DNA from 3 places in the Lactobacillus amylolyticus genome. Region 3 is predicted to be linked to each of the others. Evidence: predicted binding sites of a transcription regulator. Region 3 holds the regulator's gene; each other region holds the start of a gene.

Region 1 (10,445 bases), 600 kb from region 3:
GGGTAGCGGTGAAATTCCAAACGAACTTGGAGATAGCTGGTTCTCTCCGAAATAGCTTTAGGGCTAGCCTCGTGGAGAGGATAATGGAGGTAGAGCTCTGTTTGGACAAGGGGCCCGTCAGGGGTTACTAAATCCAGATAAACTGCGAATTCCAGATATCCATACACGGGAGTCAGACTGCGAGTGATAAGATCCGTAGTCGAAAGGGAAACAGCCCAGATCACCAGTTAAGGTCCCCAAATCTATGCTAAGTGGAAAAGGATGTGGAGTTGCGTAGACAACTAGGACGTTGGCTCAGAAGCAGCCATCATTCAAAGAGTGCGTAATAGCTCACTAGTCGAGTGGCTCTGCGCCGAAAATTTACCGGGGCTAAGCATAGTACCGAAACTGTGGACGTGTTTTAAAGAGCACGTGGTAGGAGAGCGTTCTAAGAGCGGAGAAGTCTGATCGAGAGGACAGATGGAGCGCTTAGAAGTGAGAATGCCGGTATGAGTAGCGAAAGATAGGTAAGAATCCTATCCGCCGGAAGACTAAGGTTTCCTGGGGCAGGCTCGTCCGCCCAGGGTAAGTCGGGACCTAAGGCAAGGCCGAGAGGCGTAACCGATGGATAACAGGTAGAGATTCCTGTACTGCGTTTAATCGTTAAGAGCGAAGGAGGGACGCAGGAGGCGAAGCACGCATGGCGCTGGAATGCCATGTTCAAGCGATAAGCCTGGGAGCGAGTAAAATGCTTGCTTCTAAGGGCAAGTCGTGAGGAGGAGCGAAGTTAAAGTAGCGAAGGTGCAAGAGTCACACTGCCAAGAAAAGCTTCTAGCCAGAGAGAACGTACCCGTACCGCAAACCGACACAGGTAGTCAAGTGGAGAACACTAAGGTGAGCGAGAGAACTCTCGTTAAGGAACTCGGCAAAATGACCCCGTAACTTCGGGAGAAGGGGTGCTGATCGAGAGATCAGCCGCAGAGAATAGGCCCAAACAACTGTTTATCAAAAACACAGGTCTCTGCAAAGTCGTAAGACGACGTATAGGGGCTGACACCTGCCCGGTGCTGGAAGGTTAAGAGGAGTGCTTAGCTTCGGCGAAGGTACGAATTTAAGCCCCAGTAAACGGCGGCCGTAACTATAACGGTCCTAAGGTAGCGAAATTCCTTGTCGGGTAAGTTCCGACCTGCACGAAAGGTGTAATGATTTGGGCACTGTCTCAACGAGAGACTCGGTGAAATTATAATACCCGTGAAGATGCGGGTTACCCGCGACAGGACGGAAAGACCCCATGGAGCTTCACTGTAGCTTGATATTGAGTATCTGTTAAACATGTACAGGATAGGTAGGAGCCAGAGAAGGTAGGACGCTAGTCTTACTGGAGGCGATGTTGGGATACTACCCTTGTTTGATGGATGCTCTAACCTAGGCCCGTAAGCCGGGCCAGGGACAGTGTCAGGTAGGCAGTTTGACTGGGGCGGTCGCCTCCTAAAGTGTAACGGAGGCGCTCAAAGGTTCCCTCAGAATGGTTGGAAATCATTCGCAGAGTGTAAAGGTATAAGGGAGCTTGACTGCGAGAGAGACAGCTCGAGCAGGGACGAAAGTCGGACTTAGTGATCTGGTGGTACCGTATGGAAGGGCCATCACTCAACGGATAAAAGCTACCCTGGGGATAACAGGCTTATCTCCCCCAAGAGTTCACATCGACGGGGAGGTTTGGCACCTCGATGTCGGCTCGTCGCATCCTGGGGCTGAAGTTGGTCCCAAGGGTTGGGCTGTTCGCCCATTAAAGCGGCACGCGAGCTGGGTTCAGAACGTCGTGAGACAGTTCGGTCCCTATCCGTCGTGGGCGCAGGAAATTTGAGAGGAGCTGTCCTTAGTACGAGAGGACCGGGATGGACGCACCGCTGGTGTACCAGTTGTCTTGCCAAAGGCATCGCTGGGTAGCTATGTGCGGAAGGGATAAGCGCTGAAAGCATCTAAGTGCGAAGCCCCCCTCAAGATGAGATTTCCAATGCGAAAGCAGTAAGACACCTCAGAGACGATGAGGTAGATAGGCTGGGAGTGGAAGTTCTGCGAAGAATGGAGCGGACCAGTACTAATCAGTCGAGAACTTGACCAAAGCTCAGAGGTTGGAGCTTGGAATGTATTTAGTTTTGAGCGTGGAAGCTCAAGAAAGAGTACGGTGGCGATAGCAAGAAGGATACACCTGTTCCCATGCCGAACACAGAAGTTAAGCTTCTTAACGCCGAGAGTAGTTGGTGGGAAACTGCCTGCGAGGGTAGGCAGCTGCCGTGCTCTTTTTTAATATTCCGGCTTAGCTCAGTTGGTAGAGCGCTTGACTGTTAATCAAGATGTCGTCAGTTCGAGTCTGACAGCCGGAGCTAAGCGGAATAAGAAGGGAAGAGGGACGCGAGAGCGTCTCTTTTTTGTGCTCTTTTTTAAAATAACAAAACATTAATAAATTTTATAAAAACTAAATAATTTTCATGAAAGCGTTGTAATACCCCCTTGTAAATCTTGTATAATATAAAGCGGATTCATTAGATTGATCTAGAGGAGGAAATAACATGGTAGGAATTGTTTTAGCCAGCCATGGTGGTTTCGCCGATGGTATTGCACAATCTGCACAAATGCTTTTCGGTGAACAAAGCGATTTTGCTCATGTCATTTTGAAACCTGATGAAGGTCCAGATGACATTCGTGGCAAAATGGAAAAAGCAATTGCTTCATTCGATAACCAAGATGAAGTATTGTTTCTTGTCGACCTATGGGGCGGTACGCCATTCAACCAAGCCAACGGACTTCTTGAAAAGCATGCCGACAAATGGGCTATTGTAAGTGGTATGAATTTACCAATGGTAGTACAAGCATTGACCGAAAGAATGACCAATGCTAATGCAACTGCGCATGATATTGCTACTGCTATTGTTGATCCAGCTAAAGATGGTATTAAGACTAAACCAAGTGATTTAATGCCTAAGAGTTCAGCTGCACCAGCAAAGGCGGAAGGCAAGAGCTCAGCTCCAAAGAAAGCTATTCCAGAAGGAACTGTGATCGGTGATGGTCATATTAAAATTGTATTGGCTAGAATTGACTCACGTTTACTTCACGGACAAGTAGCTACCGGTTGGATTCCACAATTGCACCCTGATCGTGTAATTGTTGTTTCTGACAGCGTTTCTAAAGATGAGTTGCGTAAGAGTATGATTCGTGAAGCTGCACCTGCAGGTGTTAAAGCTCACGTTGTTCCATTAAAGAAGATGGTAGAAATCGCAAAAGACCCTAGATTTGGTAATACTCACGCACTTCTGTTGTTTGAAAATCCAGAAGACGTTTTACGTGCTATCAAGGGTGGCATTGATCTTAAGACTATTAATGTTGGTTCAATGGCATACAAGGAAGGCGACGTAAACGCCAACAACGTATTATCAATGAACCAAAAGGACGTTGATACTTTCCGCGAACTTGAAAAGTTAGGCGTTAAATTCGATGTACGTAAGGTTCCATCTGATAATCCAGGTAACATGGACGCTATTTTGAACAAAGCACAAAGTTTACTTGATGAACAAAAGAAATAATATTTAGGAGAAAAACAAATGGAATTAAACGCTATACAAATGATTTTGGTAGTGGTTGTTGCCTTTCTTGCTGGTATGGAAGGTATCTTGGATGAATGGCAATTCCACCAACCATTGGTTGCATGTACTTTAATCGGTTTAGTAACCGGTAACTTAACTTTAGGTGTTATGTTAGGCGGTACATTACAAATGATCGCCTTGGGTTGGGCAAACATTGGTGCCGCTGTTGCACCAGATGCTGCTTTGGCTTCAGTTGCTTCAGCTATCATTTTGGTTGAAGGTGGACAAGGAACAAAGGGTATCGGTACTGCTACAGGTATCGCCATTCCTTTGGCCGTAGCTGGTTTGTTCTTAACTATGATTGTACGTACTATTTCTACTGCTATCGTTCACATTATGGACGCACAAGCTAAGAAAGGCAACTGGCGTATGATCAACTTATGGCAATGGATTGCTATATGTTTGCAAGGTTTGAGAATTGCTATCCCAGCTGCACTTCTTTTAGCTATTCCTTCAAGTGTCGTAAGATCATGGCTTGCAATGATGCCACAATGGTTGAATGAAGGTATGTCTATCGGTGGTGGTATGGTTGTAGCCGTTGGTTATGCAATGGTTATTAACATGATGGCTTCTAAAGAAGTATGGCCATTCTTCGCTATCGGTTTTGCATTAGCCGCAGTTAAAGACTTAACTTTGATTGCCCTTGGTGTTATCGGCTTGTCACTTGCTTTGATGTACTTAGCACTTGAATCAAAGGGTGGCAAATGTGGTTCTAACTCTGGCAGCGATGACACCGGTGATCCACTCGGCGATATTATTGATGACTATTAAAAAGACGCTTAGAGGAGGATTTTTATAATGGCTGATAAGAAAATTAAATTAACTAAGCGTGATCGCTTTAACGTTATGTTGCACTCACAGTTCCTTCAAGGTTCATGGAACTATGAAAGAATGCAGAACGGTGGTTGGGTCTACTCAATGATCCCAGCACTTAGAAAGTTATATCCAAATAAGAAGGATTTAGTTGCTGCTTTGCAAAGACACTTGGTATTCTTTAACACTCACCCATATTTAGCATCACCAGTTATTGGTGTTACCTTGGCTTTGGAAGAGGATAAAGCCAATGGTGCTCCAGTTGAAGATGAAGCTATTCAAGGTGTTAAGGTTGGTATGATGGGACCTTTAGCCGGTGTTGGTGACCCTGTATTCTGGTACACTGTTCGTCCAATTCTTGGTGCTTTAGGTGCATCAATGGCCGTGAATGGTAATGTCCTTGGTCCTATCTTGTTCTTCTTACTTTGGAACTTAATCAGACTTGCATTCTTATGGTACACACAAGAATTTGGTTACAAGGCTGGTTCTGCTATTACCAGCGACATGTCAGGTGGTTTGCTTCAAAAGGTAACTCGTGGAGCTTCCATGATGGGTATGTTCGTTTTGGGTGCTTTAATTGAACGTTGGGTAAATATTAAATTTACTCCAATCATTTCTCAAACCCCTATTCAAAAGGGTGGTTACATCGAATGGGACAAGCTTCCTGCCGGTGGTAAAGGTATCCAACAAGCTTTGCTTCAATGGAACATGGGCAATGGTATGTCATTAACTAAGACTAAGACTACTACTTTGCAAAATAACTTGGATTCATTGATTCCTGGTTTAGCTGGTCTTCTTTTAACCTTCCTCTGCATGTGGTTGTTAAAGAAGAAAGTTTCACCAATCTGGATCATCATTGGTATCTTCGTTATCGGTGTTCTCTTCCACGTATGGGGAATTCTTTAATCTAAAATGGTTAAATCGATCAATACGAAAGTCGATCTAGCTGTCGAAGCTACCTGGTTTAGAGGTATTCCGTCTTACGGAAAAGTTATGATCGGCGATAAAGCTTTTGAATTTTATAATGAGCGTAATGTTGGTGACTTCGTTCAAATTCCTTGGGATGAAGTAACGTATGTAGTTGCTGATGTCCATTTCCATGGTAAATATATTCCAAGATTTGAGATCAGAACGAGACAGAATGGAAACTTTATTTTTGCTACAAAAGATCCTAAAAAGTCTCTACGTGCAATTAGAAAGTACGTTCCGGCAAGTCATATGCGAAAATCTCTTTCTTTATGGCAGGGATTAAAACAGCGTTTCACTCGTAGGAAAAAATAAAAATAAGCTCCTTCTGCAAAAGCAGTTGGAGCTTATTTTTTATAATATAATGAAGCTGAAACAGTCATTAGATAGTAAAAGAAATGATCGTGATTTTCATGAAAACGGATTATTTAGCAATTGATGTTGGTGGGACCAATATAAAGTATGGTATTTTAGATCATTCTGGCATCCTGCTGTTCAATGATAAAGTGCCATCAAATTGTCATTGCTTGGATGAATTTTATCAGATTCTAGACAAAATAATTCAGCCTAATTTAAAAAGAATTAAGGGAATAGCAGTCAGTGTACCAGGAAAAGTAGATGTACGAACTGGGACGGTCTATTTTGGTGGCGCTCTTCCTTTTCTCAATGGCGCAACTATTAAGAAAACACTTGAAGATAAATATCATATCCTTGTAGGAGTGGAAAATGACGGCAAATCAGCAGCTTTGGCGGAACTATGGTTAGGATCGCTAAATGATGTTTCAAACAGTGCTGTGATCGTTTTAGGAACGATGGTAGGCGGTGGAATTATTTTAGATCATCATTTGATTCGTGGCAGTCATTTCCAAGCCGGAGAGATTAGTTTTGTTTTAGATCATTTCAGAAGCAGTGGAAGCGGGCAAAACACTATTATTGGCAATACCTGTTCTGCTGTAAAAATGATTGAGCAAATCGCTACCACCCTTGATTTACCTGATAAAAAAGATGGCAAACGCGTTTTTGAAGAAATCATTCATGGAAATCCTCAAGCTGTAGAAATTTTTGAAAATTATTGCTATCAAGTTGCACAGTTAATCATGGATTTGCAAGCCGTGATTGATGTTGAAAAGGTAGCAATTGGCGGTGGGGTAAGTGCTGAGATGATTTTAATTCGTGAGATAAATCGCCAATATGATAAATTGATGTTGGCCAATCCAGTCTTGAGCAAAACATTTACCCGGCCTAAGGTTGTGCAAGCAAAGTTCAGAAATAGTGCCAATCTTTATGGTGCATTATATGCGTTGTTGACACAGTATGATAAAAAGCATAATCAGGTTGATGAAGAACTTAACTTAATCAGATAAAAAAGGCGATGACTTAAAAATAATCATCGTCTTTTTTATTATGGCTCTTTGTAAATTCCTGTTGATGAAGAGCAAAGTTTAAGGATTAAGCAATTAATAAATTGCTTGATCCTTTTTCTTTGACTTTGTTTTCTTCCAGTCTGATTCTTGTTAAGAGATTAATAAAATCAGAATAACCAAAGGCAGTTCGTTCAATTTGTTTAATCTTGCGGTTGAAGCCTTCTAGGCAGCCATTGGAATAGCCTGACTGTGCTCCGTTTAATACGGCCTTTAAATTATGCTTGAACGTTAAAAGCGTTTTATGCATTAGACCGCCCACCGGTTCTTTTGAGCAGATGATTCTTTTAAGCTTCTGACTGTCATTGTCTTCTAAGGCTGTAAAGAAATCCTGCATTAGATTGTATGCATTTTCCAGCGTCGTATTAGGACTAATTTCTTGCATAACAATCTGCTCCTGAGTAAGCGAATCCTTGTAGTGCCAATTGTAGCGCGGATGAATCTTGTCCAAATCATCGGAAGCGGTCAATGATGAACTGAGACGTAAAAATTGGACATTTATAGACTAATTCATTAAGGTTTGATTCCGATATTGATAGAGCCTTTTTATTATATTTCTTTCTCTTTATTCCAAATTTTGCTGATGATGTAAAGGATCACAAAAGTTAAAATTGCAGCAATCATTGGAATACGGTAGCTTGGTAAGATCAACAGCAAGATAATCATTGCTACGAAGAACAATAAGATGACCCAATCCAAATATGGAAAACCGGGCATTTTAAAATCATTCAATTGATCTTCTGGCGTCTGCTTGCGGTAGGACATATGCGTTAAAACCATAAGACACCAAATGATTAAGAACATGCTAGTGGAAGTAGAAGAGATGAAATTGAAGGCTTGATCGCCGATTATCAAAGTAAGTAATGGCGCCAAACCAATCAAAATTGCTGACAGAATTAAACCATTTTGCGGCAGCTGCCTGTGTGATAAGTGACCGAAAGTTTGATTCCATTTTCCTTTGCCATGGAAAGTTACTGAGAATAAGAGTCGTCCTGCACCGTATAAAATACTGTTTGTTGAAGAAATAGCAGCGGAAATAACTACGAAATTGATAATCGAACTGGTATTTCTAATCCCAGTGGCCCCAAGAGCTTGAACGAAGGGACTAGAATTAGTTGAAATTTTATTCCAAGGAATTGCCAACAGGATTGCCAAGATAGCCAAAACATAGAACAAAATAATTCTTACTGGCAATTGATTAATCGCATTTCTCAGAGTAACGCGTGGATTTTGAGTTTCTGCTGCCGTCAAACCGATTAATTCAACCCCGATAAAGCTGAAAATTACCATTTGAAAACCTTGCAAAAATCCTTTTCCGCCACGGGCAAAAAATCCACCGTTACTATCAAGATTAGAAAAAGCAACAGGACCAAAACTAGTTTTGCCACCGGATAATAAAAGCCAAAAAATCAAAAGCACGAAGGCTATGACGGTAATGATTTTGATAATAGCAAAGCTAAATTCCAAATTGCCAAATACTCTTGCTGAAATCAAATTGATTACTAATAAAACAGCAATCGTGATGAGTCCCGGAAGCCAGGGTTTTAAACTCGGAAACCAATATTTAAAGTAAACTCCCAAAGCTGTGGTTTCGGCCATTCCTAAGGTGATCCAACTTATCCAGTATAAATAGCCGGTGATAAAGCCGATGTTTTTTCCTAAATATTTTTCAATGAAATCAATATAGGTATGCTTGCTTAAATCGGACATGATCAATTCACCTAAAGCACGCATTAGAAAGAAAAGAAAAATACCGACAATAATATAAATCAAGATTACGCTAGGTCCGGCCCGGTGAATACTATCACCAACTCCTAAGAACAAGCCAGTACCAATTGTGCCACCCAGGGCAATCAACTGAATATGGGCGTTGCTAAGGGTTCGTTTATAGCCTGCGTTAGTTTGCACATCATCGTTTTTCATTTAATCGCTCCAATTATAATTTAAAACAATATAGTATTATTTTATCATCTCTGTTTTGTGATAGTAGTTTTCAATCATGATTTAAAAAAATTTAAAAAATATAAGTTTGTTAATTCACAAACAAAGATATTTAGTAAGCGCTTCCATGCTTAATTCCCTAAAATAGCCTTAAGATTGGCTTTGCTTGTGCATCCCTGAAAGATGTGCTTTTAGCATTTACTTTTTTGGTGAAAGTGATATAGTCAATATTGTAAATTAGTTCACAAAATTAGTAAATCTTAGAGGTAATTGTAAATGGCTAAGACACAACAAAAAGAGACAATGTCTGAAGAAGAAAAGAATAAACAAATTTACGACATGGTTGATGACTTAGTAAAGAAATCACATGTTGCTTTGGATCAAATGGCCAACTTCACTCAAGAACAAGTTGATAAAATCTGTGAAGCAATTGCTACTGCCGGTGAACAAAATGCCTACCCATTAGCAAAAATGGCTGTAGAAGAAACTCGTCGTGGTGTTCTTGAAGATAAAACCACCAAGAACATGTATGCTAGTGAAAACATTTGGAACAGCTTACGTCACGAAAAGACTGTTGGCGTCATTGATGAAGATAAAGAACAAGGTTTGGTAAAGATTGCTGAACCTAAGGGTGTTATAGCTGGTGTTACCCCTGTAACCAACCCAACTTCAACCGTTATCTTCAAAGCAATGCTTGCTTTAAAGACTAGAAACACAATTATCTTCGGCTTCCACCCACAAGCTCAAAAATGTTGTGTAGCAACTGGTAAAATCCTTCAAAAGGCTGCTGAAGCTGCAGGTGCACCAAAGAACGCAATTCAATGGATTGAAGAACCAAGTTTGCAAGCAACTACTGACTTGATGACTAACCCAGGAGTTCAAACTATTTTAGCTACTGGTGGTCCAGGCATGGTTAAGGCTGCTTACTCATCTGGTAAACCAGCTATCGGTGTTGGTCCTGGTAACGGTCCTTCATATATTGAAAAGTCCGCTAATATTGAACGTGCCGTTTACGATATCGTTTTATCAAAGACATTCGATAATGGTATGGTTTGTGCTTCTGAAAACTCAGTTGTTGTTGATACAGAAATCTACGACAGAGTTAAGGAAGAATTCAAGAAGTGGAACTGCTACTTCTTAAAAAAGGAAGAAATTAAGAAGTTTGAACAACACTTCATTGACCCAAGACGTGGTACTGTTGCAGGTCCTGTAGCTGGTAAGTCAGCTTATGAAATTGCTAAGCTTTGTGGTGTTGATGTTCCAAAAGACACTAAGGTTATCATCGCTGAATACCATGGTGTTGGTAGAGAATTCCCACTTTCAGCGGAAAAACTTTCACCAGTCTTCACTTTATATCGTGCTAAGAACCATGATGATGCCTTCAAGATTTGTACTGACCTGATTAACTATGGTGGTCGTGGTCACACCGCTGGTCTTCACTCAAGTGATAAGAAGATCATTGATGAATTTGCAATGAAGATGGATGCTTGTCGTATCTTGGTTAACTCACCAGCTGCCTTAGGTGGTATCGGCGACCTTTACAACAACATGCTCCCATCATTGACTTTAGGTACTGGTTCATACGGTGCCAACACCTTCTCACACAACATCGGTGCTAGAGACCTCTTGAACATCAAGACAGTTGCTATGCGTCGTGACAACATGCAATGGGTAAAAGTTCCAG
Region 2 (10,445 bases), on a different replicon from region 3:
CAAAAATAATCCATATCGTGATTACTATATCTGGCGCGATCCCGTAGATGGACACGAGCCAAATGATTTAAAATCAGCCTTTTCTGGTTCTGCTTGGAAATTTGACGAAGCAACCGGTCAATATTACCTGCACTTCTTTGCGGATCAGCAGCCTGATCTGAATTGGCAAAATCCAGAATTAAGAGACAAAATTTACGACATGATGAATTTCTGGATCGATAAAGGTATTGGCGGTTTTCGGATGGATGTGATCGAATTAATCGGTAAAGAGCCTGACAAGAAAATTCGCGAAAATGGTCCAATGCTTCATCCATATTTGCAAGAAATGAATAAGAAGACATTTGGCGGCAAAAACTTAATGACAGTTGGCGAAACATGGAATGCTACGCCAAAGATTGCAGAAGAATACTCTGATCCTGCTCGTCATGAACTGTCAATGGTCTTCCAATTTGAAAACCAATCATTGGATCAGCAAGAAAATAAAGAAAAATGGGATTTGAAAAAACTCGATCTGAAGCAATTAAAAGATGTTTTAGTAAAATGGCAAACGCAAGTTGATTTCAACCATGCATGGAACAGTTTATTCTGGGAAAATCATGATATCCCACGGGTAATTTCTCGCTGGGGAAATGACCAAGAATACCGCGTACAGTCTGCCAAAATGTTTGCCATTGTTCTTCATCTGATGCATGGCACGCCGTATATCTACAATGGTGAAGAAATCGGTATGACCAACTGTCCTGTTAAAGATATTAGCGAAATTGGAGACATTGAAAGCATTAATATGTACAATGAGCGATTAGCTCAAGGATACACGAAAGCCGATTTGATTCACGCAATTAATGTTAAGGGACGTGATAATGCCCGTCGTCCAATGCAATGGAATGACCAGCCAAATGCTGGTTTTACTAAAGGTAAACCTTGGCTTGCACTTAATCCCAACTATAAGAAAATCAATGTTGAAGCAGCTTTAGCAGATCCAGATTCAATTTTCTACACTTACCAAAAACTAATAAAATTACGGCACGAAAATGATCTTGTTGTAAATGGCGATTTTGAATTAATGCCAAAAACCAGTGACTCTGTTTTAGCATACTATCGTAAACTGAATGGTCAAAGATGGTTGGTGGTTGCTAACCTTTCCGGCAATGAAGAAAGTTTCTCAACAAAAGACCAAGTCAAAGAAAACATCATTGAAAATTATGATAAACACCAACAGCTCCAAGATTTAACACTTAAACCATACGAAGCATTTGCCGTAAAAGTTCAATAAAACAAAAAAGTCGCAGTTCAATGAACTGCGACTTTTTCATTCATTCAAATAACGATTATTCTCCTGGCTTGTAGTCCTTATCAATGATCAAAACTGGCTTAATAGTTTCACCAATTACTGAAGCATGGTTAGCTTCATTAATGTCTTCGAAATCATAGAACTTTTCAGTCTTTTGATAATCAAACATGCCCAACTTGTTAAATTTAAGCAAACGTGGGACATCAATTTGTGGAATAGCATCACCCATATTAACACCGATAATCTTGCGATCACTAGTGCAAAGGTCATTCCAGGTTGAGAATTCAAGGTTGTGTGGTGTTACGGCAATAGCAGCTTCTGTACCACCTTGTGCTAAAGCATCAATGGCTTGCTTCATAACTGCTGGCAAACCAGTCGTATCAACAGTGTAGTCAACGCCGTAGCCATCGGTCAATTCTTGAATCTTCTTAACTGGGTCTTCTTCCTTAGAATTAATTGCGTCTGTGGCACCTAATTCTTTGGCAAGTTTCAAACGTGATGGAACAATATCAACAGCAATAACTTTCGTACAACCGGAGATCTTACCGGCCATCATTGCTGCCAAGCCAACTGCACCAGTACCAAAGACAGCAATGGTTTGACCTGGACGTGGCTTCAAAGTGTTAAAGACAGTACCTGAACCTGTGATATAGCCACAGCCTAAAGGACCAGCTTTACGCAAATCGACATCTTTATCTACCTTGACACAGTTACGTTCATTAGTAACGGTAGTTGTCGTGAATGATGATTGGTTAAACATGTCTGAAATATGCTTGCCATTTTCTTGGAAATGATCGTCACCATCAAAACGAGTACCAGAAAGGTTGTATTTAGCATAATTACGACATTGAGTTGGAATACCTTGCAAACATTTATCACATAAACCATCTGCATAGAAGGCCATAACTACGTGGTCGCCAGGCTTTAAGTTTTGAACTTCAGAACCTACTTTTTCAATAATACCTGCACCTTCGTGGCCTAAAATAACTGGATAGCCAAGTGAAGCATCGCCTTTACGAATAGCTTCATCTGAGTGACAGATACCACTTGCTACCATATGAACTTGAACATCAGTTGGACCTACTTCGTGTAAATCGATATCATCCTTAATAACAAATGGATCGCCCATTTTTTCAACAACAGCTGCTTTTATCTTCATAATTTTGCCTCTTTTTAATAATCAAAAACTTGTTTTTCACTCATTTCACTTTTAATTCTATGCATAAAAAGAAGCGCTTACAATATCAATTGAATGATATTTTAGTATCATTTTTTAAGACTCCTTATAATTTTGGTGCTATAATTAGTGATAGTAAAGTATTTCACAAAATAGTTGATTAAATAGAAAAAAAGTTTAAAAATGATTGATAAAAGCGTAATGCAACAATTGTTATCTTTTTCACCAATTGAAAATAAACAGTATCAAAATAAACATTTTTATCCTGATTTAGCCAATAAGTATTTAAACAAGAATCAACAAGTTCTGGTTATTAACCATAAGCTGCTCAGTCATCGTCCAGTTTATATCAGCAAGCACAATCGTTTTGCTCCCTATCCGCTTCATCAGCATAATTTTGTGGAAATCAACTACATGCTTCGAGGCAAGTGCCAGCAAATTATCAATGGAATCAAAATCAATTTGCTTCAAGGCGATCTTTTGCTGATGGATAAAGATTGTCAGCATCAGATTGGGCGCTTAAATAAGAGCGATCTTTTGATCAATTTAGTCTTTAATAATCAAAATATCAGTTTCAATTTTCTAAATCAGCTGAATATGCGCAAAAAAGACAGTCTGGTATATGAATTTTTGCTAAATATATCGCTCAAAAAACATAATCAGCAATCATTTATTATCTTTCCGAATAATGCCGATATTACGCAAACAATGGATGATTTGATCAATGAATATTATTTGCATCGAACTTACAGCACTGCCATTATCAAAAATTATTTCGATATTCTGCTAGCTAAAATAATTCGCTACTATCCTATGCCTGACGTATCGCAGATTGATCGCCAGCATTATCAAAGCGAAAAGCAGCTAATCAATATTTTGCATGATATTTCAAAGAATTATCAAACAATCACTTTAACGAAATTAGCACAAAAATATAATTATAGTAGCAGTTACCTCAGCAATTTAATTAAGGAAAAAACCGGCAGCAATTTCGCTCAATTAAAAGTTCAAAGCAAGTTAGCAGCTGCAGCTAGTTTATTAAGCACGACAAGCTACCCTATCAGTCAAATTTGCGAGATGGTCGGAGAAAAGAATAAAACTTCTTTTTATCATCAATTCCAAAAACACTATCACTGTCTGCCAGCTGAGTACCGTAGACAAAAACAGTATATTTAGGCGCGCAGTTTATTTAACCAGTCTTGATAGATCAATTCGCTGGATGATCGCCAATTATAATTAATTTTTTTGTGGCTACTATCCAAGAAATAGTTTTCAGGCGTTTGAATTTTCAATCCCTTTGCTAAATCACGATGATATTCTTTTTCAAGAGTTAAACGATCATATTCTGGATGTCCCATAATATAAGTACTTTTAAATGCAGAAGAATATAACAAAATGGGCTAATTTGACTGTTCTTAGCCAAAACATGCAGATCTTTAGCTGCTTTTGCTTTTTCTTGCATTGGCTTGCGTTTTTTTTATCAGGCAGAACTTTGTTCAGATGAGAGACAGCCGCCGGAGTAATTGGTGAAGCGAATTCTTTTCCAAAAAATTCCTTTGTTAAGTCTGGTTGAATTGAATCGATCAAACGCATTTCTACTAAAATGCTGTCCAGATATGCACGATTATGCACGTTTGCATCGTCAGCTTTACCATCAGTGACGGAAATCATGCCTTTAGGACCTGACCATGGGCTTTTCACCCCTTCATTCTGTTTTTCGGTTAAAGACGCACCGGTTACAGCATCATTTTTCTAACTCATGAAATTCCTCTTTTCTTATATCTTTTTAGTCCGCAAAAACTGAGCAAAAATCAAAGCAACAATTAAAATAGCAAAACAAGACATAAATCCTACTTGAATGCCTTGGGCGGAAATTCCAACATGGAAGTATTGATCTGCCAAATTGACCATTGCTACAACAAAGGCCATCCCAAAACTGGCAGCTACCATTCTCGTCGTGTTGTACATGGCTACCGCATCCGGCAGCAAATTTCTCTTCGTAACAGCTAAGGCTTGCGTTTGCAGCGGAATCAGTAGCATAACAATGCCGAACTGCCGCATCCATTGCCAAAAAGCCGCAAAGACTACATTCGTATGAACTCCTACGAAAGCCTGCATCGCCGTGCCAAATAAATCAACGATTAAACCATAGGTTACCATATAGCGCACGGGATACTTATCAAACAATTTTCCAGAAATTGGAGACAGTATTCCAGTTGAAATGGCACCAGGCAAAATGACTAAACCTGTAACAAATGCACTCTGATGCATAACATCTTGAACCAGCAGCGGTATCAAAATCGTATTGCCATACATTGTCGAAACAAGCAAACAGTTGACAATCGTTGCAATCTTAAACTGCTTGTTTTTAAACACTTTAAGATTGACGAAAGGATGCTGGCTCGACCATTGACTTTTGACAAAGATTATCAAAAAAACGAGTCCAATAATAAATGATCCTAAAACGCTAAAGCTAAGCAGTTTGCTTGTTCCAAAATTTGAAAAACTGTCCAGCAAAAACCACAAGCTTAGTGAACAAGTAATCAAGCCCAAATAATTAAATTGCAGCCGTTCCTTTTTGGCAACATTAGGCATAAGAAAAACAGATAAGATCAGGGTTAACAAAGTGAATGGCAAAATCAAAATAAACAGATAGTGCCAGCTCAAATTGTCTAATATTAAGCCAGCCACGGAAGGACCGATGATCGGTGAAAAATTAAAGGCAAGACCGACCAGACCCATTATTTTGCCTTGCTCGCCTTTTTTAGCATAAAGCATTGCCATCACATTTACTAACGGCATCATGATTCCTGTTCCCATCGCTTGGATCATGCGACCAACTACTAAAAAGGCAAAGCTATTGGCAAAAGCACCAAAAATTGTCCCAATGCCAAAAAGGCAAGTGAAACTGATAAACAGCCACTTGTAGGAATATTTTTTAATCAAATAGGCACTGACAGGAATCATAATGGCATTCACTAGCAAATATCCATTGCTTACCCACTGCGCCTGACTTGAGGTAATTCCAAAATCTTTCATGAAAACCGGCAGAGCTAGGTTGGTCATTGTTGAACACATGACACCAAAGAAAGTACCAATAATCATGATAGTTAAGACAAAACTATTTTTGCGTGACATTATTTCTTCTCATATTACTATTTTCATCATTCTTTATATTTATCTTGCCACAAAATAGAAAGAAAAGCACTAAGATAGTAGAGAATATCTTAGTGCTTATTAACCTTATTCAAAAACGATAATACGATATAGAGTGTAAAGTCATTATTAGAAAATATAGGATAAACCATATTCCTTATTAAAGGATCTAAAGTTTAAGAATGTTATTTCTTTCGGTTGTTGATTATTGCGTTTCAATAAAAGAAATAATTACAGTACTTTTATCGCCAAATGGGAACATGAAATTTAACAAAAATACGTGAAATTTCCACTCTTGAAACTAAAAGGCGACTGAATTTTCTTTTTAAAAATGGTTATTTAGACATTGAAAAGAAAGCTGAAATTCCTGCTACTTTTATTATCAATATTTATGCTGATATCGTTGTTAAAACAATTATTACTTAGCTTAAATCTGACGCCAGCCTCTCGCCTCATCAAGTTAGGCATATTCTTGGTGAGATTCAAATAAAGTCACCAGTGGAACTGCTTATGCTTTTAAAACGAGAACAAGACAATTAAAAAATGACTGAGTCCAAAACTCAGCCATTTTTCTTACATATTATTTCTTCTTATCCTGCAAATATTCATAAAGAAGTCCATCACGCAAACCATGATTTGAAAAGACAACTTCACTAACTTGCAAATTGCGCAAAGCCAAACTTATCGGAATCAGCCCTCCAACAATTACATCTGCCCGATTCTTGGCCAAACCAGGAATTTGCATTCTTTCTTCCCGACTCATCTCAACCAAGCGATCAAATAAATCAAAAATATACTGCGGTGGCAAATGCATCCCATGGATATCAGGAACTTCATCAATTTCATTGCTCAATTCGCGACGATGAATTTTAGCGATCGTTCGATTGCTGCCGCCTAAAGCAATAAGCGGCAAATTATGAACATTGCAAAGCCAGCGAACTGTCGACATCATTTTTCCCGCAGCATTCATTGCCTGGTAAAGGTCGGCTGCAGAAATCTTGTCTGTTAAATTGTATGTTTGCGATAGCAGAACCGCGCCAATAGGGATGCTGACTCGTTCACAACACTGACCGTTTTGCACCCAAACCAATTCTGTTGATGCACCACCAGTGTCCATCATGATGCAGTTTCTAACCGGCAAAGTATTGACCACTCCGAGATAATCAAGATAGGCTTCAGTCTCTCCAGAAATGACATTAAGTTTAATGCCAACTTCTTTTTCGACCATGTCCAAAAACTCTTTTTGATTCTTGGCCTGCCTTACTGCGGCGGTTGCCACGGCCTTAACTACAAGATGATCCAAATTTTCATATTTTTCTTTAAAACTATTCAAAGCCTTAACAGTCCGTTTCATCGGGTCTGGTTTAAGCGTCTTTTCCTTACCCATATTTTCCGAAAGACGGACGTATTCTCGATAATAACCTTTGACGGTGTAACTGCCGTAATCATCAATTTCTGAAATTTGCATCCGAACAGAATTTGAACCCAGGTCAATGACAACTAAATTAGTCATCTCTTCATCCCCTTTGTTTCATCCTTTTTGTTTATCTTGCCACAAAATGGATGATTAGCAAACAATTTTGAAGTTTTTACTATTCATCTTTTTGATCGCCTAATGTTAATTCATTGTCTTCCTTGCGCATTACCTTGAAGGCTTCTGGCTTTCTTGCCATTTCCTTGCGCTTTTCTTTTAAAACCCGATTTTTCTCCACTGCTTCATTAATAAAGTACTCTTGTGAGTTGACAGCTTCTTTTCCGCGAAGATCAATCATTGAATAGCTCTGATCATGCAAGACTCTGGCCTTGACATTGTTTTGCCACATCTTGTCATAAATTGCGATGGCTCTTGCTTTCAAATCTGGCTGCAAAATTGGGAATAAAGTCTCGACTCTTCTATTCAAATTGCGTTTCATCATATCCGCGCTTGAAAGGAAAATTTCGTCATTACCATCATTATAGAAATAGTAAATTCGACTGTGTTCAAGAAAACGGCCAACGATTGAGTGCACTTCGATATTGTCACTGATTCCTGGAAGATCAGTTCTTAAACAGCAAATGCCTCTAACAATCAAATGAATAATCACGCCAGCATGGGAAGCTTCATACAATTTGGCAATTATTTCAGGATCAGACAGCGAATTCATTTTCATATGAATCTCTGAATGTCGACCTGCCTTTGCAATTTCTATCTCACGATCGATCTTTTGGTTAATAAACTCGCGAATGTGTTCCGGTGAAATCCGCAACTGTCTAAAGTAAGGCGGACGTGAATACCCAGAAAGCATATTGAACAAATTGGTGGCATCGATGCCTAATTCACGCTGACAGGTAAACAGACCCATATCAGTGTAAAAATGCGCCGTAACATCATTATAATTACCAGTTCCCAGGTGCAAGTAACGCCGAATGCCATCCTCATCCCTGCGAATAACCAAAGTGATTTTGGTATGAGTCTTTAAGCCTTTTAGACCATAAATAACGTGGCAGCCCATCTGCTCCAAGGTTATTGCCCAGTGCACATTGTTCTGCTCATCAAAACGCGCTTTAACTTCAACCAAAACCGTGACCTGTTTACCAGCTTGTGCAGCCTCGCCTAAATATTTAATAATTGGCGAATTGCCAGACACCCGATACAAGGTCATTTTAATCGCTAAAACTTTGTCATCATGTGCTGCTTTTTTGATAAAGTTTAGAACCGCATCAAAAGAATCATATGGATGCTGCACCAAATAATCCTGCTTGCGAATGTTGGCAAAAATATCGCTGCTTAAATCCAAGGCTGGGTCAACATAGGCTTTAAATGGCTTATAGCGTAATTCATCATGGTCCTTGACAGCACCATACAGCTTTTTCAAAAAGGTCAAATCAATTGGACCTGAAATCTCATAAACTTCTTCTTTGTCAACATCTAATTTCTTAAACAAGCGGCGACGCAGTTTTTCACTCATGCCCTTTTCGATTTCCAAGCGAACAACCTTGCCATGTTCACGATCTTTCAGTTGCTTCTGTACGCTGAGCAAAAAATCGGAGGTATCTCGTTCGGCAACATCCAAATCCATATCTCTTGTGGCTCTAAAGCAAGTTGACTCCTTAACCTCATAGCCGTCAAAAAGCTTGCCAATAAATTCCTTAATAATATTTTCCAGCAAAATAAAGCTATTATCCGAATCTGGCAGTTTTACCAAACGTTTAAAAATATTTGGCACCCTTACCGTAGCATAATCATGTTCGTTTTTTTCTTCATCCTTAAGATGTACCGCGATATTCAATGAATCGTTGAAAATAAATGGAAATGGCCGGTCAGCGTCATCTGCCATGGGAGTCAATACAGGATACAATTCATCATCAAAATAGCGCCGAATAAATTCATACTGCTGCTCATTCAAATCAGCAACGTCTTTAATATAGATATTGTTTTTTTCTAGAAGTGGCAAAAGCGAGCGCAAGTATGTCGAATAGCGTTTTTTAACGGTGAGCTGTTCCTTTTTGTTAATTGCTTTGAGCTGCTTTAAAGGCGTCATCCCTGAAGCATCAGTCTTTTTAATACCAGCAGCAATTAATTTGTGCAAGGAAGCAACCCGCACCATGAAAAATTCATCTACGTTGCTTTGAGTGATACCTAAAAAATTAATCCGTTCAAGCAAGGGATTATCTTTTGACCGGGCTTCTTCAAGGACTCGATCATTAAAGTCCATCCAGCTTAATTCACGATTGGTAAAATATTCAGCCTTACGATATGGTTTTGTTTTTTCTTCTTCATTAGCTAAAAATTCTTTGCTCATCGTCTATTCATACCTTCTTGCTTTAAACTAACCTTAATGCCAAACACGTCCTGAAATAATTGAGCTCGTTTGTTAAAAGACCAGCGCTCAAGAGTTATGTCAGCATTGGTTTTAGCCCGAACTATCAGCTGCTTATCCTTTTTAAGAGAAATCACGATTTTCTTGATTTTTTGCTTATGTGAAGCATCTAGTGCCGTAGCAAGGCGCAAGATTGCCGATAGTTTGGCTACCTCCAACTGAATCTGCGGATCAAGATGACGGTAGTGATGGCCTCCGATAAATGGTGAAGCTTGATCCTCTTTGACTGTTTGGTAGCAACAAATCTCACTGACTATTTCATTGTCCTGGTCGGAAAGACCAATAATATTATTAGCCTCAATGATTTCCGCGGACTGCTCATATCGTCTTACCTGGTTGACAAAACTGCCAATATCATCGATTTGAGCTGCAATTGCCAACAATTTACGGTCTTTTTCCGGCAACAAATGAACACGACGCAGCCGATCATAAAGATGCAGTGCAAATTTTTTAACGGCTTCAGAATGCTTTTGATCGACTAAATAGCGTTCAGCCATGTGCTGTGCGTAAGTCATGATAATATCATTGCCGTTTTCATCCTTGAGATACTGTTTTTGGTATTTTTCCTGCATCAACAATCCTGTAATCACAGACATATCCGTAATATAAAGTTCTGTAGGATTTAGCAGTTTTACGAATTTTTGAACAGAAACCAAGTTAGGCAGCATATGTTCCGCAACTGCAGGCTCAAGATGATAGCTTTGAATCAAAATATCCTGCGGCATCGTAATTGTTTTTTCATAAAAACTGTTGAAATCATCCCGGCTGATTCTCATTGCAGAATCGTTTTCATGCAAATAGTTATTGTTTAAGGCGTCAGCATGCTGAATAACCAAAGCGGCATTGGAATTAGCCTTGATTTGACGAGCAAGGTAATCAATTTTGACACCTAAATAATCGCTCATCACATCGATAGGATTATTCGGCGTCTCATTCGTAATTTCATTGATTTGATTAATTT
Region 3 (10,445 bases):
TAAATCATCAGTTGATAGTTCTTTCAAGCCAGTAATTTTGATTAATTCATCATAGACGTCATTAACGTCCCCTGGCCCAATAATTACCTGATATTGACCATTAGTCTTAAATGTTCCTTTAACATCAGGATCATTATCTAAGGCCTTTTGGTCAATTTTTGAATCATCCTTTAAAACCAAACGCAAACGAGTAGCACAATGCGCAGCGGCAATGATGTTATCTTGATGAACATCTTTGATAACTCGTTCTGCTACTTTCCTGTGATCCATAACTTTCCTCCCTCAAAATTATGTAAACGCTTTATCTTTAAAGTCATTAAATTATGATATCGCATTCTAAAAATATGTCAATCGTTTATCATATATTTTCATCTTTTTTTGCTATGATATTGTATAAGCATTGATTCTTTAGCAATCAGCTTAGCTGATAATCGTTTGACACAGCTTACTGTTTTTAATAAAATAATCTTAAAAAGATACCGCTTTCATGGAGGATATTATTATGGAATGGACTCGAGAAAAACGTTACTTGCCTTATAATCAGTGGAGCGCTGAAAAACTATTGGATTTGCAAGCAAAAGCAGCCAATTCGCCTGCACAGATGCATTATCACTTGCATCCCATCTCAGGATTAGTCAACGATCCGAATGGCTTTTCTTATTTTAATGGCGAATATCACCTTTTTTACCAATCCTATCCTTTTGGAGCCGTTCATGGTTTGAAATCATGGTGGCACTTCAAGTCTTCAGATTTAGTTCACTGGGAAAATTTGGGCTTGGCAGTTAAACCTGACTGTAAAGCCGATTCTCATGGGGCTTATTCTGGTTCTGCAATGCAAATTGGCGATCGTCTTTTCTTAATGTATACTGGAAACCACCGCGATGAAAACTGGATAAGAACGCCATATCAAATTGGAGCCTGGATGGATAAAAATGGCAATGTCAGTGATAAGCATGTTTTATTCGAAAAACCAGCAAACATCACTGAGCATTTCCGTGATCCACAAATTATTAAGAAGAACGGACATTATTATGCACTTTTAGGTGCACAGGATCAGGCAGAAAAACATGGACACATTGATGTTTGGAAATCTGACAATTTAACTGATTGGCACGAGTTAGGATTTTTGCATTTTACTGATCAAACAATGGGCTATATGATCGAATGTCCAAACATCGTCAACGTTGACGGCAAAACTGTCGCCATTTTCTGTCCTCAAGGACTCGATCAACAAGTCGCAAACTACCGCAATATTTATCCAAACATGTACGTAATTGCCGACCAAGCTGATTTTGAAAAAACGCAATTAATCAATCCTGGTAAATTGCACAATCTCGACGAAGGCTTTGATGTTTATGCCAGTCAAGCATTTAATGCACCAAATGGTAAAGCTTATGTTATCAGCTGGGTAGGCTTGCCCGACACAACTTATCCAACCGATAATGAAGAATGGGCCAACTGCTTGAGTCAAGTTAAAGAACTCTCCATTAAAGATGGCAAACTGTTACAGCAGCCTGTTTCTTCAATTAAAAGTTTGCGCGGTCAAGAGGAACAAACCAACTCACAATTAATTAAAGAAAAAACCAACGGACAATATGAATTAGCAATGACCATTAAAGCTGGTCAAAATGGTAAACTTTATTTAGCAGCAAGCGACGATTTAAGTCAGAATGTCACTCTCAGTTTTGATACTGCCAAAGGCTCATTAACTTTAGATCGTTCACATAACGCTCAATCCGTTTCAGAAAAATATGGTCAAACACGTAGCATTTTGCTAAAGCAGGATGCTGATCTTAAACTAGACATTTTTGTTGACCATTCTTTAATCGAAGTATTTGTTAACGATGGTGAACATGTTTTAACCGGAAGATTCTTTAATGATCCTGACAAGCAAAAAATTTGTTTCGATCACAAGATTGACTACACAGGCCAATTCTGGAAAATGAAAACCATCCTTTTTAAAGTAAAGGCGATCAAAAATGGCAGTAAAACTCACCGATGTAGCTAAAAAGGCCGGAGTTTCTGCAACCACAGTTTCGCGTGTAATTAATAATTACGGATATTTAAGCGAAGCAACAAAGAAAAAAGTATTCGCAGCTATGCGTGAATTAAATTACCAGCCCAATTCCTTGGCTCGCTCTTTGCAAGGCAAAAAGATGAAGCTAATCGGCGTAATTTTTCCAAGCATTGCTAACCCATTTTTTGCGGAATTGATTCAAGATATCGAAGCTGAACTTTTTAAAAAGAACTATAAAATTATCCTTTGCAATGCCGGTAAGGATAAAGAAAAAGAACGTGAATACATTAAGATGCTGTTAGCTAACCAAGTTGATGGCATTATCGCTGGTGCCCACAATTTAGGAATTGATGAATATCAACGCTTAGGTTTGCCAATTGTTTCTTTTGATCGCGAGCTTTCCGATAATATTCCGATCGTTAGCTGCGATAACTATCAAGGAATTCAATTGGCTGTACATGATTTGATTCAAGCCGGCTGCACAAATATTTATTTCCTGGGAAACAAATTAACTAAAGGCAATCCAACGGACAAACGTCTAAAGGCTTATTTGGATACGATTAAATCATTAAAAATGACGCCTCATCTTTGTTCAGTAGCATTTTCCGATTCTCCTGTTTTAAAAAAGATGACAATCCATAAAATGCTGACGCATGATCATCCGGATGGCGTAGTTTGTACAGATGATCTAACGGCAATTTTGGTTTTGCAAGAAGCAGTCGAGCTAGGTATCCAGGTACCAAAGGATTTAAAGGTGACTGGTTTTGATGGGACAAAAGAAATTCAAACTTATCATTCCGAATTATCTACAATTGCTCAACCGATTTCGGACATGGCTATCCTGCTTGTTAAATTATTGCTAGAACGCATTAATGATCCACAAAAACCACTTAGCCAGCACCAGTATCAACTACCCGTTCGCTTAATTAAAAGTAAAACCACAGCATAAGAAAAACTTCTTAGCATCGCTAAGAAGTTTTTTAATACCTTTAATTGCCAAAGCCTTCAATCTTGTAGACTCTATTCTTTAAAGTCTTAAGATCGTTCTTTCTATGATATGCGACAGTCAAATAAATTTCATTTGGACTTACGACCTGTACACTCTCAAATTCGGTAACATAGCCCAAAGTATCAACTGTATGATCATGATCAAGGTTGGCTACTTCCCATTCATCAGGATTGCTTGAACCCCATGGAATCTTGACAATCTGACGTGGATGTCCTTCTTTAGCCATCCCTAAGAAATTAGCTTTTGGCCCTAATTGACAAGAAACATAAACATTGTTGTCTTGATCAATATCATAGCCCTGAATTGATGAAATTGTTTGATTAAAACTAGGAATTGTAAATGCAACTAAACAATGCAAATTTTGAATATTGACATCAGACGCACTAGCTTCGGCATTATCCAAAGCTTCATTAACTTCATTCAAATCATAAAGAGCAAAATGACCTACATGATTTAAATCAATGCTTGCAATCAATAAACGCTTGTAATCAGGGGAAATGGCTGCCTCAAGACGTTCTAGCTCTTTGCCTGGGTAAGCAACGCTGCCATCGCCAAAGCCTGAACCGGCACGGTTTAAATATGACAGACGTGGCATTTCGGTATTGCTGTCATACTGAACGCTACCGCCATTAATGTTTACTCGTGCAATTTGCGTATCCCATAAGATATGACCATGTTTCTTAGGCTTGGTTCCGACAAAGTAGTTGCCTGGCTTGCCTGAGTAAACCCAAGTCTGGGTATGACCGCCAGCCATCCCTGATAAGTAAACAATTGGATTATCTTCATCAAAGAAAATGTGCTTCCGGTTTGCTTCTGCTTGATAGACAATGATATCTTTTTGTTTATGCAAAAGCTGCAAAGCAAAGATTTGATTATTGACTAAATTGGTTGCTTGCACTACGACATGATGCAAATTTTCCAATTCATACATTAAGCTTAGATTGACGTTTTTTTCGATCATTAATCTGCTCTTTCTATATTTAAAACAACTATACCAATACTATATTCTAAATGTATCTAACATCAATATCGCTCATGCTAGCACGCCCTTGAATAATCAAGGTAGGACCGCCACCATTGGAAGTTCCCTCAATTTGAATATTGCCAAATGTTTGACCCAAGTTGTCTTTTACCTGCCAAGACAAAGGCACATAAATATTCAGTTCAGTCATTGTAACGTTTAAATCCATTACTACCGTATCACCAGCAGCCTGTGCATCATCTAAGTAGAGATTGATATCACCTAACTTGCCATTGACTTCAATCGTCTCTAATTCTTTTGAGTGAATGTAGCGCGAAGTATCGGATAAAGTCTGATCAACAACCACGTGAGACCCTTTTTCGTTACTCACCGTATCAGTAAAGATATTATCTGAAATACTTTCTCTTTTGTTCCTAAAATCCTTAATTTTCTTATTTGCGTAAACCACCGTATGAAATCGATTGCGAAAAATAATCCCCAATCCGATTGAAATAAGAACCGCGGCAAGCAAAATCGTCCATGGTACTAAACGTTCAATATGCAATGGCTTAGCATAAACCATCAATAAAAAAGCAATAGAAAAGACGCCTTCCGTAATTCGCCGATTAATCACGCTGTCAATTAAGCCTAAAGCAAAAATAATTGTTCCTACAATAGCCCAAAAACCAATTTTGTAGCTCAAAATTCCCATTTGGTTAACAACTACCAATGCTGCAGCTGCTAAAAAGAAAATGCCCCAAAAAGAGCGCCAAAGCTTGTTTCTCATGATAATTGTCTTCTTTCTTCTAATCTGTCTCTTAAGTCGCGATAATAATGTCTTGAAACGTATACTGTTTTATATGAATTTTGAAACCTAATCTGGCAATTTGAAATTGATCTGGTTAAAGAATATATCTGATCTAAATTTAGAATTGTAGATTTAGAAACACGCATAAAATTACTGCCCAACAGTTGTTCTAGTTCATATAATTTATACTTTACTTGATACGCTTGCGTTGTAGTATGCGCTATCACGACCTTGCTATCGGTCTCAAAGAAGAGAATCTGATTTAGATTTAAATAATAAGAAGTATCGTCCTTAGTCACTTCAAGCTGTTCAGGAGATTCCTCATCTGCCTGCAGCCGTTTGTACAAGCGTTCAATTTTCTCATTCATTTTAGGCGCAGTGATCAAAATCTCAGGTTCTTTTTGATTAGGATCGATTTCCAATCTTATTTTCAAATCTTCTCCCCTCCTTTTTTCGACTTAATGATATTAAAACAGCTTTAATCATGGAAAACTAGCCTTTTAAACTAAGTGGTCATTTTTATCAACCAAGTGGTAAAAAAAGACCGCCAAAAGTTTGGCGGCAATTTTTATTCAATTTTAAAAGTCACTTTCCTTAGCTTTATCAGAATCCAAGAAATAGATTAAAGTTTGCAATTCAGTTGCCAGGTCGACATTTTGTACTCTGACATCAGCTGGTGCTGATAATCTAATTGGCGTAAAGTTCATAATTCCTTTAATTCCAGCCTCAACCATATCATCCGTTGTCTTTTGCGCAGCTGATGATGGCACTGTCAATATAGCAATTGAAATTTGCTGATCACTTAATTGCTGCTTTAAATCGCTCATATCGTAGACGGGAACACCGCTTAAGATATGACCGGTGATTTCTTTATTAATATCAAAGGCACAAGAAATTCTAATATTATTGCTGCGTTTAAAGTTGTAGTTCAGAAGAGCTCGACCCAAGTTACCAACACCAACCAAAGCTACATTGGTTAAAGTGTCTTGGTTCAAAATCTTCTTAAAAAAGGTCAGCAAGTTTTTTACATCATATCCGTATCCACGTTTGCCTAAAGCACCAAAATAAGAAAAGTCGCGTCTGATAGATGCGCTGTCGACTTGCACAGCTTCAGATAATTCAGTTGATGAAACTTTTGCCTTGCCTTCTTCATTTAAAATGATCAGGTAACGGTAGTATAACGGCAATCTCTTTGCTGTTGCTTTAGGAATTTTAATTTTGTCCATTAATGAAGCCCCCAATGTGTTTCATGTTTGTGAATCAATAATCAAGCATCTATATCATACGCGGAAATATAGGAACTTTGCAAGTGGATTTTTCACAAACAAGCTTTTTTCTGCTTATGGTAAAATAATGACAGGTGAAGAATTATGATTATTGCACAAGGGCACGATCTTGAACAGCAATTCGGTGCCAATACTTTATTTAAAAACGTTAATTTCTCAATTGATTCAAATGCCAGAATTGGGTTAGTCGGTCCAAATGGTGTCGGTAAAACTACTTTGCTTAAAATTATGACCGGTCAGCAAGAGCCAACTCATGGCGAATTTACTGTTAATAAAAACATTGAGGTCGGTTATATTGCTCAGGAAAATGCATTAGATGAGGACAAAAGCATTTTGGATGAAATGGAAACCGTCTTTTTGCCATTAATTAATCAGGGCAAAAAATTAACTCATATGCAAGAACAAATCGCTGATCATCCTGAAGACAGCGACCTGCTTAAACAATATGATCAAATGCAGTTTCAATTTGAACAAAATGGCGGATATACTTACCAATCAGATATTAAAAGTATTTTGAATGGGTTTAAATTCCCAAAGGATACTTGGCAAAAGCAAATCGGTAGCCTCTCTGGTGGTGAAAAGACCAGATTGGCATTTGTTAAACTATTGCTGAAAAGGCCGCCATTGCTTCTGTTAGATGAACCTACCAACTATCTTGACTTAGATACTTTAGACTGGTTGGAAAGCTTTCTTAAAAATTATGAAGGCGCAATCCTTGTCGTTTCCCACGACCAATATTTTTTGGACCATCTGGCAACGCAAATCTTTGAACTTGAATTTGGCAAGCTAACTGCTTTTAAAGGCAATTATTCTCAATACCAGAAGCAACGCCAAGAACGCGATAAAGAACAAGAAGCAGCTTACAAAAAGCAACAAGAAGAAATCAAAAAGGACGAAGAGTTTATTCAAAAGAACCTCGTTCGGGCTACAACCACTAAGCGAGCACAGAGTCGGCGCAAAAAGCTGGAAAAGATTGAACGAATTAAGCCGCCAAAACATAAAAACAAGGTTAGAATTAGTTTTAGCAGTGATCGCCCATCCGGAAAAGAAGTCTTGATTTTAAATAATTTAACGATTGGTTATCCCGAAAAGACCGTGGTGCAAGATATTTCCTTCCAAGTAAACAAGGGAGATCGCGTAGCGATCATCGGTCCTAACGGTATCGGCAAATCAACTTTGCTTAAAACAATTATGAAGCAGCTCAAGCCTAAGGGCGGTTCAATCAAATATGGTGCTTCCCTTGACATTGGCTACTATGATCAGGAATTGCAACGTCTTGATCCTGGCAAAACAGTGCTAGATACTGTGTGGGATCGCCATAAGACAATGCCAGAGCGTGATGTGCGGTCAATCTTGGCTAGCTTTCTTTTCACAGCAAAAGATATTGATAAGACTGTCGGCCAGTTATCTGGTGGACAAAAAGCTCGACTAACATTAACAGTGCTTTCACTCGAGCATGACAATTTCCTGTTAATGGATGAACCAACGAACCACTTGGACATTGAAGCCAAAGAAGTGCTCGAACAAGCCTTAAAAGATTACGATGGCACCCTGCTCTTCGTTTCTCACGACCGTTACTTTATCAATCAACTGGCAAACAAGATTGTTTCCGTTCGCGACGGTCATGCTAAAATCTATGAAGGAAACTATTCTTACTACCTTGACGAAAAAGCAAAACAAAACGCAGGACTAACTCCAAAACAAGATGGAACCACTCCTCAAGAAACTGAGCCAGTAAAGAAGATCAGTGAGCAAAAATTATCTTATCAAGAACAAAAACAGCGTGATTCGCAAAAACGTAAATTGCAACGCGCGATGGAAAATGCCGAAAAGGAAATTGAAGAACTGGAAAAAAAGCAACAAGAGGTTCAAAATGAAATGGCAAAACCAGAAATTGCTACTAATTTTGATAAATTAGGGCCTTTGCAAGAAAAATTATCTGCAATCCAGGAAAAACTTGATCAAGCCAATAGTGATTGGGAACAAGCAATTACAGATCTTGATAATTTCGAATAAAATAAAAACGACTTCACTTCTGAAGTCGTTTTTTTTGTCTAAAAATTAGTTCAACATACTATCAGCATATGGCAGTTCAAGCGATGGATCAGCATTCAAAGTTAAATCCGCAAACTTGCCAGCATTGTAAAGATTGTAAGCAGCCGCTCCAATCATTGCTGCATTATCGCCACAAAGCTTAATATCTGGCAAAATCACCTTAGGCTGCATTGTCTTTGGCAACTTGGCAATTTCACTACTCATCCGGTCGCGCAAACCATGGTTGGCGGCAACCCCACCACCCATAATGAAAGTCTTAGGCCGATATTGCTTCAATGCCCGAATGGTTTTATGAGCTAAAACATCAATTACTGATGCTTGAAAACTTGCAGCTAAATCATACTTATTCAATTGTTGGTGAATTTGATCAGTATGGTGACAAGTGTTGATAAAAGCACTCTTAAGACCTGAGAATGAGAAGTCATAATCATCGTCTTCCATCATTGCACGTGGAAAATGGAAAGTATCTTTGCCTTCGTGAGCCCAAGCGTCAATTGTTTTACCTGCTGGATAGTTAACCCCAAGTACACGACCGATCTTGTCATAAACTTCACCTGCTGCGTCGTCACGGGTATCGCCAATGATTTCAAAATGAATTGGATCTTTCATTAAAACAATCTCGGTATGGCCACCAGAAACTTGTAAAGCCAAAGCTGGATATTCAATTTCATCTTTTAATTGGGCAGCCATAATGTGTCCCATAATATGATCAACACCAATTAAAGGAATACCAGTTGCCATTGAAGCTGCCTTTGCTGCACTAACGCCAATTAACAAAGCCCCAACCAAGCCGGGACCATAAGTAACGGCAATTGCATCAATATCATTCCAACTGGCATTTGCTTCAGCTAGAGCTTCTTTCGTAATTTGACTAATAACTTCAATGTGGTGCCGACTAGCGACTTCTGGAACAACGCCGCCAAAACGCTGGTGACTTTTGATCTGCGTAGCAACAATTAAGCTTTCAATTTCACGACCATTTTTGATAACCGCCGTTGAAGTTTCATCACAAGAACTTTCATAGGCTAAAATGCGAACGTCTTTTTTCTCACTCACAGTGTAAACTTCCTTTTTCTAATTCGATGAGGTTTTAACCATAAAACCATATTGACTGCATCGGTATGAGTATCCTGATAATAATTTTTTCTAACAAAAGTTGCTTCAAAACCTAATTCTGAATACAGTCTTTTGGCCCGATCATTATCAATTCTTACTTCCAGACTGACACATTCACAGTTATTCTGTCTTGCCCTTTCAATCATTAATTCCAATAGCATATGACCAATGTGCTGGCCTTGATATTTAGGAGCGACCGCAATATTGGTAATATGCGCCTCGCGGGGATGGAAACGCGCTCCGATAAAGGCAACTAAGGTTGAGGCCTCATATACAACCAAATAGAGTGAATTTTTGCGCTTTCTTAATTCCGTTTTAAAGGAAAAACTGCTCCAAGGGGTTTGACCAGAATAGACTTCTTTTTCCAAAACCAATAAGTCCGGAATATTTTCATCTGAAGCTAGCATTACCTGTAGACGATTATTCCCTACTGTCGTGACAAAAGGAGTAAAATCCATCGAGATTTGATTACTTTCCGGATGAAAGAATTGGTTTAATGTTTTAAACTTCTTCAACATAATCACTATCTGGACCGAAAGGCTTCCCCGTCTTCTTATGCCAATCTACCTCAGCTTGCGTTCTGCGCAAGTATTTCGGCAACAATTTATCAGGGTCAACTGGCTCTGCAGTTTCAGCTAATTGACCAATTAAACCAGCATGAACACCCATTTGCTCATCTTTACCATAGGCAAAATCAACGCCTAAGGCTTTAATTTTATCTTCCTGCTTATCTAAACCGCTGCCTAGCAACAACAGATGCCTATCGTTTTCCTTCAAATAATCCTTAATGGCTTGCAATAAGGTATCAATATGATAATGACCATCTGGAATTACATTTTGCGGAATTTGATTTTTATCTAAAACATATGCAGCGGCAAAATAATTATCGTTGCGGGCATCAAGTGCAGTCACAATTAAATCATCGCCAGAAGCTGACTTGGCCAATGCTTGCAAAGTGGAAATACCAACAACATCCTTATGCAAGATGCTGGCAAACATCTTAATGGTTGTTATTCCGATTCTCAATCCAGTATATGAACCTGGCCCAATTGCGACAGCAAAGCGGTCGATATCTTGCAAAGTTAACTGATTATCTTTTAAAATTTCATCAATTAACGGATCAAGGTGTTCGCTGTGGTTGCGCTTATCTACTTCATTTTTTTCGGCAATAATCTTTTGACTGTCATTTAAAG

Evidence for each region. Region 3 encodes Rex, which represses fermentation and respiration genes when NADH is low (regulators of the CRP and FNR family bind a similar motif). Its sites were predicted from a motif close to TTGTGAANTANTTCACAA; they were not measured.
Region 1: adhE (bifunctional acetaldehyde-CoA/alcohol dehydrogenase) is a predicted target of Rex. The motif match lies at 8,992-9,009, and genes of this name have one in related genera.
Region 2: D0Z64_RS07610 (NAD(P)-dependent alcohol dehydrogenase) is a predicted target of Rex. The motif match lies at 2,602-2,619, and genes of this name have one in related genera.

What each region holds. Positions count from the first base shown of each region.
Region 1 covers NZ_CP031835.1:1,121,933-1,132,377, reverse strand. Annotated here, with positions in the region: rRNA gene D0Z64_RS05760 (23S ribosomal RNA) at 1-2,101, shown strand, start outside; rRNA gene rrf (5S ribosomal RNA) at 2,161-2,277, shown strand; tRNA gene D0Z64_RS05750 (tRNA-Asn) at 2,291-2,363, shown strand; gene D0Z64_RS05745 (PTS sugar transporter subunit IIB) at 2,550-3,560, shown strand; gene D0Z64_RS05740 (PTS mannose/fructose/sorbose transporter subunit IIC) at 3,579-4,391, shown strand; gene D0Z64_RS05735 (PTS system mannose/fructose/sorbose family transporter subunit IID) at 4,419-5,339, shown strand; gene D0Z64_RS05730 (DUF956 family protein) at 5,346-5,714, shown strand; gene D0Z64_RS05725 (ROK family protein) at 5,813-6,763, shown strand; partial or broken gene D0Z64_RS05720 (transposase) at 6,849-7,277, opposite strand; gene D0Z64_RS05715 (amino acid permease) at 7,370-8,743, opposite strand; gene adhE (bifunctional acetaldehyde-CoA/alcohol dehydrogenase) at 9,038-10,445, shown strand, end outside.
Region 2 covers NZ_CP031836.1:65,981-76,425, reverse strand. Annotated here, with positions in the region: gene D0Z64_RS07615 (glycoside hydrolase family 13 protein) at 1-1,273, shown strand, start outside; gene D0Z64_RS07610 (NAD(P)-dependent alcohol dehydrogenase) at 1,329-2,450, opposite strand; gene D0Z64_RS07605 (AraC family transcriptional regulator) at 2,652-3,644, shown strand; gene D0Z64_RS07600 (homoserine O-acetyltransferase/O-succinyltransferase family protein) at 3,641-3,826, opposite strand; partial or broken gene D0Z64_RS07595 (FMN-dependent dehydrogenase) at 3,889-4,169, opposite strand; gene D0Z64_RS07590 (DHA2 family efflux MFS transporter permease subunit) at 4,245-5,606, opposite strand; gene D0Z64_RS07585 (Ppx/GppA family phosphatase) at 6,205-7,137, opposite strand; gene D0Z64_RS07580 (RNA degradosome polyphosphate kinase) at 7,217-9,406, opposite strand; gene D0Z64_RS07575 (exopolyphosphatase) at 9,403-10,445, opposite strand, start outside.
Region 3 covers NZ_CP031835.1:322,825-333,269, reverse strand. Annotated here, with positions in the region: gene D0Z64_RS01780 (sucrose-specific PTS transporter subunit IIBC) at 1-270, opposite strand, end outside; gene D0Z64_RS01775 (sucrose-6-phosphate hydrolase) at 503-2,008, shown strand; gene D0Z64_RS01770 (LacI family DNA-binding transcriptional regulator) at 1,980-2,966, shown strand; gene D0Z64_RS01765 (class III bacteriocin) at 3,007-3,987, opposite strand; gene D0Z64_RS01760 (LiaF transmembrane domain-containing protein) at 4,034-4,774, opposite strand; gene D0Z64_RS01755 (LytTR family DNA-binding domain-containing protein) at 4,771-5,229, opposite strand; gene D0Z64_RS01750 (redox-sensing transcriptional repressor Rex) at 5,374-6,021, opposite strand; gene D0Z64_RS01745 (ABC-F family ATP-binding cassette domain-containing protein) at 6,166-8,097, shown strand; gene tsaD (tRNA (adenosine(37)-N6)-threonylcarbamoyltransferase complex transferase subunit TsaD) at 8,143-9,192, opposite strand; gene rimI (ribosomal protein S18-alanine N-acetyltransferase) at 9,189-9,770, opposite strand; gene tsaB (tRNA (adenosine(37)-N6)-threonylcarbamoyltransferase complex dimerization subunit type 1 TsaB) at 9,754-10,445, opposite strand, start outside.